DNA from 2 places in the Scandinavium sp. M-37 genome. Region 2 is predicted to be linked to the other one. Evidence: predicted binding sites of a transcription regulator. Region 2 holds the regulator's gene; the other holds the start of a gene.
The links. Region 2 encodes Fur, which represses iron uptake genes when iron is present. Its sites were predicted from a motif close to ATAATAATGAGAACNACTATCAA; they were not measured.
Positions count from the first base shown of each region.

Region 1: the regulator Fur is predicted to act here: its motif matches at 1,827-1,849, upstream of ACG0Z5_RS03540 (TonB-dependent siderophore receptor).

Region 1 covers NZ_JBIGIN010000003.1:62,847-67,061, forward strand. The annotation lists gene nhaB (Na(+)/H(+) antiporter NhaB) at 1-981, shown strand, start outside; gene dsbB (disulfide bond formation protein DsbB) at 1,117-1,647, shown strand; gene ACG0Z5_RS03540 (TonB-dependent siderophore receptor) at 1,899-4,088, shown strand; gene ACG0Z5_RS03545 (YcgN family cysteine cluster protein) at 4,153-4,215, opposite strand, start outside.
Region 2 covers NZ_JBIGIN010000007.1:111,157-115,371, forward strand. The annotation lists gene ybfF (esterase) at 8-772, shown strand; gene ybfE (LexA regulated protein) at 904-1,197, shown strand; gene fldA (flavodoxin FldA) at 1,346-1,876, shown strand; gene fur (ferric iron uptake transcriptional regulator) at 2,203-2,655, shown strand; gene chiQ (ChiQ/YbfN family lipoprotein) at 2,751-3,089, opposite strand; gene chiP (chitoporin ChiP) at 3,137-4,215, opposite strand, start outside.

The DNA of each region.
Region 1 (4,215 bases), on a different contig from region 2:
GAACAGTTCCGCGCCTTCCTGCGCAGCCTGATGATGCACGCCGGGGTCGGTACCGCGCTCGGCGGGGTGATGACCATGGTGGGCGAGCCGCAAAACCTGATCATCGCCAAAGCCGCGGGCTGGCATTTTGGCGAATTTTTCATGCGTATGCTGCCGATAACCCTGCCGGTGTTTGTGTGCGGGATGATGACCTGTCTGCTGGTCGAGAAGTTTAAACTGTTTGGCTACGGCGGCGAACTGCCACCGGGCGTGCGCGATGTGCTGAAAGACTTCGATAACAAAAGCCGCGAACAGCGTACTCGCCAGGAAACGCTGAAGCTGTTGGTGCAGGGCATTATCGGGGTCTGGCTGGTGCTGGCCCTGGCCCTGCATCTGGCGGAAGTGGGACTGATTGGCCTGACGGTTATCATTCTTGCGACCTCACTGACCGGCGTGACCGATGAACATGCCATTGGCAAAGCCTTTACCGAAGCGCTGCCGTTTACTGCCCTGCTGACGGTGTTTTTCGCAGTGGTGGCGGTTATCATCGATCAGGCGCTGTTCGGGCCGATTATCGACTTCGTGTTACAGGCGTCGCCGCACGCGCAGCTATCGCTGTTCTATCTGTTCAATGGCCTGCTCTCCTCCATTTCTGACAATGTATTTGTCGGCACGGTGTATATCAATGAGGCCAAAGCGGCGCTGGAACATGGGGCAATTTCTTTGCCGCAGTTCGAGATGCTGGCGGTGGCAATCAATACCGGTACTAACCTGCCCTCGGTGGCGACACCTAACGGTCAGGCTGCGTTCCTGTTCCTGCTCACTTCTGCCCTCGCCCCGCTGATACGCCTCTCGTATGGCCGAATGGTGTGGATGGCGCTGCCCTATACCATTGTGCTGACCATTGTCGGCCTGCTGTGCGTCGAGTTTACGCTGATCCCCTACACCGAGTGGATGACGGCCAAAGGCTGGCTGGTCAGCACCGCTATCCCGGCACATTAAACCTGCTCTGATTGACGCCCGGAATAATTTCCGGGCGATTTAATCAACCGTTACGCAATATTTTTGCGACGCCTGGTGGCGCGGGAAATGAATTCGTTTAAACTGCGGTGTCTAGCATGTTCCAGGGAAATGATTATGTTGCGATTTTTAAACCAGTGCTCACGCGGTCGCGGAGCGTGGTTGTTGATGGCGTTAGTGGCCTTTGCACTCGAAATGGTCGCGCTGTGGTTCCAACACGTGATGCTGCTCCAGCCGTGCGTGATGTGTATTTACGAGCGCTGTGCGCTGTTCGGGATTATGGGCGCGGGGATTGTCGGTGCCATTGCGCCGAAAACGCCTCTGCGTTATGCGGCCATTCTGATTTGGCTTTACAGCGCCTGGCGCGGCGTTCAGCTGGCGTGGGAACACACCATGATCCAGCTACATCCGTCCCCGTTCCAGACCTGCGATTTTGCCGCCCGCTTCCCAAGCTGGCTGCCGTTGGATAAGTGGCTGCCGCAGGTATTTGTGGCGTCAGGTGACTGTGCCGAGCGTCAGTGGCAGTTCCTGACTCTCGAAATGCCGCAGTGGCTGGTAGGCATTTTCGCCGCCTTCCTGATTGTCGGTTTGCTGGTGTTGATTGCCCAGGCGTTCAAACCGAAAAAACGTGACCTGTTTGGACGATAAAAGCAAACGGCACACCACTAAACGCTCCTTCGGGAGCGTTTTTTTTATCTAACACTCCCCATTATGCTGATTCGTAAGGCTTCATCTAAAGCGCCAATACCGGCACAAACTGTGTGTAAATCATGGAGATAATGAAAGCAAATATGACAAAATAAGTTGCCAGAATTAGCGGAATGAATATCATAACGATAATTATTATCAATATTGACACTTGCTTACCTTCTGCTACCACTCTGGGAATTTGACAACAAATGAAGCGCACGACTCGTTGGGTTTTGAATCCTTGTTTGCTTGCCATGTTTTCCGCCAACGTCTCGGCGGGATCACAACAGGAAGATACGCTGGTCGTGTCCGCCAGCCGGGGCAATCACACCGTTGCCGATATGGCGCAAACCACCTGGGTTATAGAACAGGCGGATATTGAACAGCAGGTTCAGGGCGGCAAAGAGCTGAAAGAAGTGCTGGCTCAGCTCATCCCCGGAATGGACGTCAGCAGTCAGGGACGCACCAACTACGGGATGAACATGCGTGGACGTTCGATGATGGTGATGGTCGATGGCGTACGGCTTAACTCCTCCCGCAGCGACAGCCGCCAACTCGATTCTATTGACCCGTTCAATATTTCACGGATTGAAGTCATTTCCGGGGCTACGTCGCTCTACGGCGGCGGCAGTACCGGGGGCCTTATCAATATCGTCACCAAAAAAGGCCAGCCGGAAACCGAAGTGGAATTCCAGACCGGGGCAAAGAGCGGCTTTAATAGCCGTAACGATCATGATGAAAACATCGCGGCGGCGGTCAGCGGCGGGAACGACAACGCCTCTGGGCGTCTGTCGGTGGCGTATCAGCGATACGGCGGTGGGTATGACGGCAACGGCGACGAGGTGATTATCGACAACACCCAAACCGGTCTGCAATATTCCGACCGTCTGGACATTATGGGCACCGGCACACTCAATATTGATGACCATCAACAGCTTCAACTGACGACCCAGTATTACAAGAGCCAGTCCGACGGTAAACACGGCCTGTTCCTCGGCGAGGATTTTTCTGCGGTGACCGGGGATGCAACCGCCTATAACAAGGATAATCTCGATTCGGATCGCCTGCCCGGCACCGAACGCCATCTGATTAACCTGCAATATTCCAATACCGACGTCTGGGGGCAGGATCTGGTGGCGCAGATTTATTACCGCGATGAAAGCCTGACCTTCTACCCGTTCCCGACCCTGAGCAAAGGCAGCGTTACCAGCATCGGCGCGTCACAACAGAAAACCGACTTTTACGGCGGCAAGCTGACGCTGAACAGCAATCCGGTGGATGACCTGACCCTGACCTGGGGCGTTGATGCCGATCACGAGTCGTTCAATGCCAATCAGCAGTTTTTTGACCTCGACAAAGCCGCGGCCAGCGGGGGAATGAAGCTGGATAATGCCTATAACGTCGGTCGTTACCCGGGCTACAGCATCACTAACCTCGCTCCGTTCTTACAGGCGAGTTACGACATCAGCGCCATTACCTTAACCGGCGGGGTGCGTTACCAGTATACCGAAAACAAGGTCGACGACTTTGTGGGCTACGCCCAGCAGCAGGCGATTGCCACCGGCAAAGCGACCTCTGCCGATGCCGTACCGGGCGGCAAAACGGATTACAACAATCTGCTGTTTAACGCCGGGATCCTTGGGCATCTGACAGACCGTCAGCAGCTGTGGTTTAACTTCTCTCAGGGCTTTGAAATTCCTGACGTGGCGAAGTACTACGGTGCCGGGAACTACACTCTGGTTGACGGCCACTACCGTCTGAATAACAGCGTCAACGTCAGTGATTCAAAACTGGATGGCATTAAGGTCAATGCCTATGAGCTCGGCTGGCGCTTAACCGGTGATAACCTGCGCACACAGGTGGCGGCCTATTACTCGCTGTCGGATAAAACCATCAATATCAATAAGAGCGATATGACCCTCTCGCTGGAAGACGACAAGCGTCGAATCTACGGGGTGGAGGGTCAGGTGGACTATTTCTTCACTGAGAGCGAGTGGAGTCTCGGGTCCAACTTTAACGCCATCAAGTCAGAAACCCGAAACAACGGTAAATGGGAGAAACTGACGGTAGACAGCGCCAGTCCGTCGAAGGTCAGCGCGTGGGTCAACTGGGCGCCGGGGGATTGGGGCCTGCGGGTACAGAGCACGCAGACATTTGATGTGTCGGATGCCGACAGCAACAAGATTGACGGCTATAACACCGTCGATTTTCTCGGCAGCTACGCCCTGCCGGTAGGCAAAGTGAGTTTCAGCGTGGAAAATCTACTGGATGAAGACTACACCACGGTCTGGGGCCAGCGCGCACCGGGGCTTTACAGCCCAACCTATGGGGCGCCGGGTCTCTACACTTACAAAGGCCGTGGCCGGACGTTTGGCCTGAATTACTCGGTACTTTTCTGATCAGAAACGCCTGAAACAACAACGCCACCGGCAGCTTGCGGGTGGCGTTTTCATTGGCGAAGAATTACCCACGATTCGGATGATTCAGAATATGGTCTTCCCAGTCACGCACGTCTGATTCCGGCAC
Region 2 (4,215 bases):
CTTTGCCATGAAATTAAACAGCCGAGCGCAAACTGCACAAAACCTGCACACTAATTCTCCCATCGTCCTGGTTCACGGCCTTTTCGGTAGCCTGGATAACCTCGGGATCCTCGCGAGGGATCTGGTTGTCGACCACGATATTCTGCAAGTCGACATGCGTAACCACGGCCTTTCCCCGCGATCCGCGGAAATGACCTATCCGGCGATGGCGCAGGATCTTCTCGACACGCTCGATGCCAACGGCATTGAAAAAGCCACGTTGATCGGCCATTCCATGGGCGGGAAAGCGGTGATGGCGTTTACTGCCCTGGCGCCAGAACGCGTCGGAAAATGGGTGGCGATAGATATTGCTCCGGTGAATTATCAGGTGCGTCGTCACGATGAAATCTTTGCGGCCATCAACGCGGTGACCGAAGCCGCTGTCTCAAACCGTCAGCAGGCGGCAGAGGTTATGCGCAAGCATATTAATGAAGAAGGCGTGATTCAGTTCCTGTTGAAATCTTTTGTCGACGGCGAATGGCGCTTCAACGTGCCCGCATTGTGGGATCAGTATGAGCACATCGTCGGTTGGGAACCGATTCCCGCATGGGACCACCCTGCCCTGTTTATTGCTGGCGGCAATTCGCCTTATGTCACCAACGCGTACCGCGACGCCCTGTTAGCGCAGTTCCCACAGGCGCGAGCGCACGTGATTGCCGGGGCTGGACACTGGGTTCATGCTGAAAAACCGGATGCGGTACTCCGCGCTATCCGTCGCTACCTGGCGGAATGATTAAAATCCGAGCAAGCAAGCGCCATTGTGGCTCCCGGCGTTGGCGTGTGGGTTTCGCTCATGTATGATTGCGCGCTATCTGCGCCGGGCCTGTCGTCTGGCGGCTTGTTTCCCCGAAGTCACTCTGAATCATGGCAAAAGAACAAACGGACCGAACGACATTAGATTTGTTCGCAAACGAGCGTCGCCCGGGAAGGCCGAAAACCAATCCGCTCTCACGCGACGAACAGTTACGCATTAATAAGCGTAATCAGCTGAAACGCGACAAAAGCAACGGTCTCAAACGCGTTGAGCTTAAGCTCAATAACGATGCCGTTGACGCACTCAATGAGCTGGCGGATGCCAGAAACATGAGCCGCAGCGAGCTTATCGAAGAGATACTGATGCAACAACTGGCTGCGTTACACGGCCAGGAACGTGACTGAAAACACGAAATCTTTCACTTTCATTTAGCAGTGAGTGCAGTACGGCGCAATTGCAGTTCCCGCGCACTTCTCCTCCTGCTATCATTGCCTTTATCTGTGGGCAACATTCCACCATCATTTCATTACGTTTCAAGAGGTTATTTTACTCATGGCAATCACAGGTATTTTTTTCGGCAGCGACACCGGTAACACCGAAAATATTGCGAAGATGATCCAGAAGCAGCTGGGCAAAGACGTTGCCGAGGTGCATGACATTGCCAAGAGCAGTAAAGAAGACCTCGAAGGTTTCGACATTCTGCTGCTGGGTATCCCAACCTGGTACTACGGTGAAGCACAGTGTGACTGGGACGACTTCTTCCCGACGCTGGAAGAGGTAGACTTCAACGGCAAACTGGTGGCCCTGTTTGGCTGTGGCGATCAGGAAGACTACGCAGAATATTTCTGTGATGCGCTGGGCACCATCCGCGACATCATCGAACCGCGCGGCGCGACCATTGTCGGTCACTGGCCAACCGAAGGCTACCATTTCGAAGCCTCTAAAGGTCTGGCCGATGACAACCATTTTGTTGGTCTGGCCATTGATGAAGATCGCCAGCCTGAACTGACCGCTGAACGCGTTCAGAAGTGGGTAAAACAAATCTCTGAAGAGCTGCACCTGGAAGAGATCAAGAACGCCTGATGATGTCACGGCGCAGCGCCTGCGTTGCGCCGTATGATTGATGAACAAATCGATAGATTGCGTAAAATTAATAGTTATAAGCAATCAAATTAATCGCTACAAATTTTTAACTTTTGAGCACATATCTGTACAATGTCTTCTGTTTTGACGAGGTCGGATGTTTCGCTTTGCAGATGATGCCTCGTTTCTGAAAAGCATACTTTGCTCAGGGTTTGCAGTTTTCATTTAGGCACCGCAGTCCTATAATGAGACGCATTATCCTGAATTCATTCTTAGTAATACTTCCTATAAGGAAGTGTATCGCCTAGCAACAGGACTGATTCCGCATGACTGACAACAATACCGCATTAAAGAAAGCAGGCCTGAAAGTCACGCTTCCTCGATTGAAAATTCTGGAAGTGCTTCAGGAGCCTGACAATCACCATGTCAGTGCGGAAGACCTTTATAAACGCCTCATCGACATGGGCGAAGAAATTGGTCTGGCAACGGTGTATCGCGTTCTGAACCAGTTCGACGATGCCGGGATTGTCACCCGCCACAATTTCGAAGGCGGTAAATCTGTTTTCGAATTGACCCAACAGCATCACCACGATCACCTGATCTGCCTCGACTGTGGCAAGGTTATCGAATTCAGTGATGACTCTATCGAAGCGCGTCAGCGCGAAATTGCCACCAAACACGGCATTCGTCTGACCAACCACAGTCTTTATCTTTATGGCCATTGCGCAGAAGGCGACTGCCGTGAAGATGAGCACGCACATGACGGTGCCGAGAAATAATCGGCCCCCCAGAAAAGTAAAAGCCAACCTGACGGTTGGCTTTTTTATTGGCATTTTTGGCATAACATTGGGGCAATAGCGCCAACCGTCGAGGGTTACGGCTTAGGCGTATTGTTACTGCGAATCTCTTTCCACACCTGATCACAACGGGCTTTGACTGCCTGATCGTTGCCGGTCCGCGTCGCCAGAATACAATTCTGGTAATCCAGTACGCGTACACTTTCCTGATTCGCAAACTGCTGATGGGTCTTGTCAGTTTTCAGCACGTTAAGCACGCTCTGGCAGGCGTCAATTTTATCCGGATTTCCTTCAGCGGTATTGATACAGGCGCTGTAGGCATCTTTCAGCTTGCTGTCTTCTTGTGGTGCGGGAGATGGCTGTGCGCAGGCCACCAGCCCGGAAGCCATAACGGCGATAAGAATCAATTTTTTCATGATACGGCCTTATCAATGCGCGGCAGGTTTACCCTGCCGCACGCGTGTCAGAAGATAGTGAACGGGGCGATAACGATGAACTTCACGTCACGCTCATCCTGGAAGATGTTGCCGTAACCACCGCCCCAGCTTGGGATGTCGGAGTGGTTGTCGTATTGAGTGAAGTGCAGTTTGAACAGCGTGCCTTTCGCACGGCCTTCCTGCACGGTGTACATCGCATCAAAGCTGTAAGAAGACTCTTTGATTTTGTTCGAGGCGTTGTCTTCACGCTGACCCGCGCTGTTGATATACCAGTCTGCCGGTTTGGCATCCCAGGCATACACGTAAGATGCACCGACGGCCCAGCCCGGCATATCCCAATTTTTCAGGTCATACATCGCACCGAAGAACACCGCTTTTTCGCCGTTGGCGTTGAAGTCTGAGCGGTTATCCCACCAGATATCGAGACGACCGTTGGAGGAGGCATAGGTCGGGGTCATACGCTGGAGGAAGTAACCCTGCTGGCCTTCTGCTTTTACCCACGTCCCTTCAAGGCGCAGGTCAACCACGTCAGCCACTTTATAGCCGAAGGTCAGTGCCTGTAACCACGCGGTGCCGTCGTAGATATCGTTAATGGTGTTGCTCTCAACGGTGTCACGCGCCCCATAGAATTGGTAGCTGGTCGAGAGTGGTGCACCGGCGACATCAAATTTGTAGCTGGCTTTGGCGAAGTACTGATCCATAAAGCCTTCTGCCTGACCAAATGCCGCTTCCAGCACCAAGTCATTTTTGAAATCATACTTAGCACCAATGGAGTGCAGATACTCAACTTTGGTCTTCTTATCGTTCTGATAAAAATGATCTGTTTCGAGGTGCCATGGAGCCTTGTATTCGTTGGTCCACATATAGGAGAAACTCAACGCGCCTGCATCACCGTAATCAAAGTTAGCCCCGGCTTCTGCCCCTTGATACGTACCTGGCATAAAGCTCCAGTGCGGCGCTAAAAGCGTTTGCCCGGTTGGCTGAATATAACCTGCTCGCGCCCAGGTTGGGCCCAGTTTGAATTTCGCGGCAGCTTTATAAAGGCTGATTCCACTCTTATCGCCAGAGTAATCTTCGTCGTAACCTTTATTAATGGATGAGAATG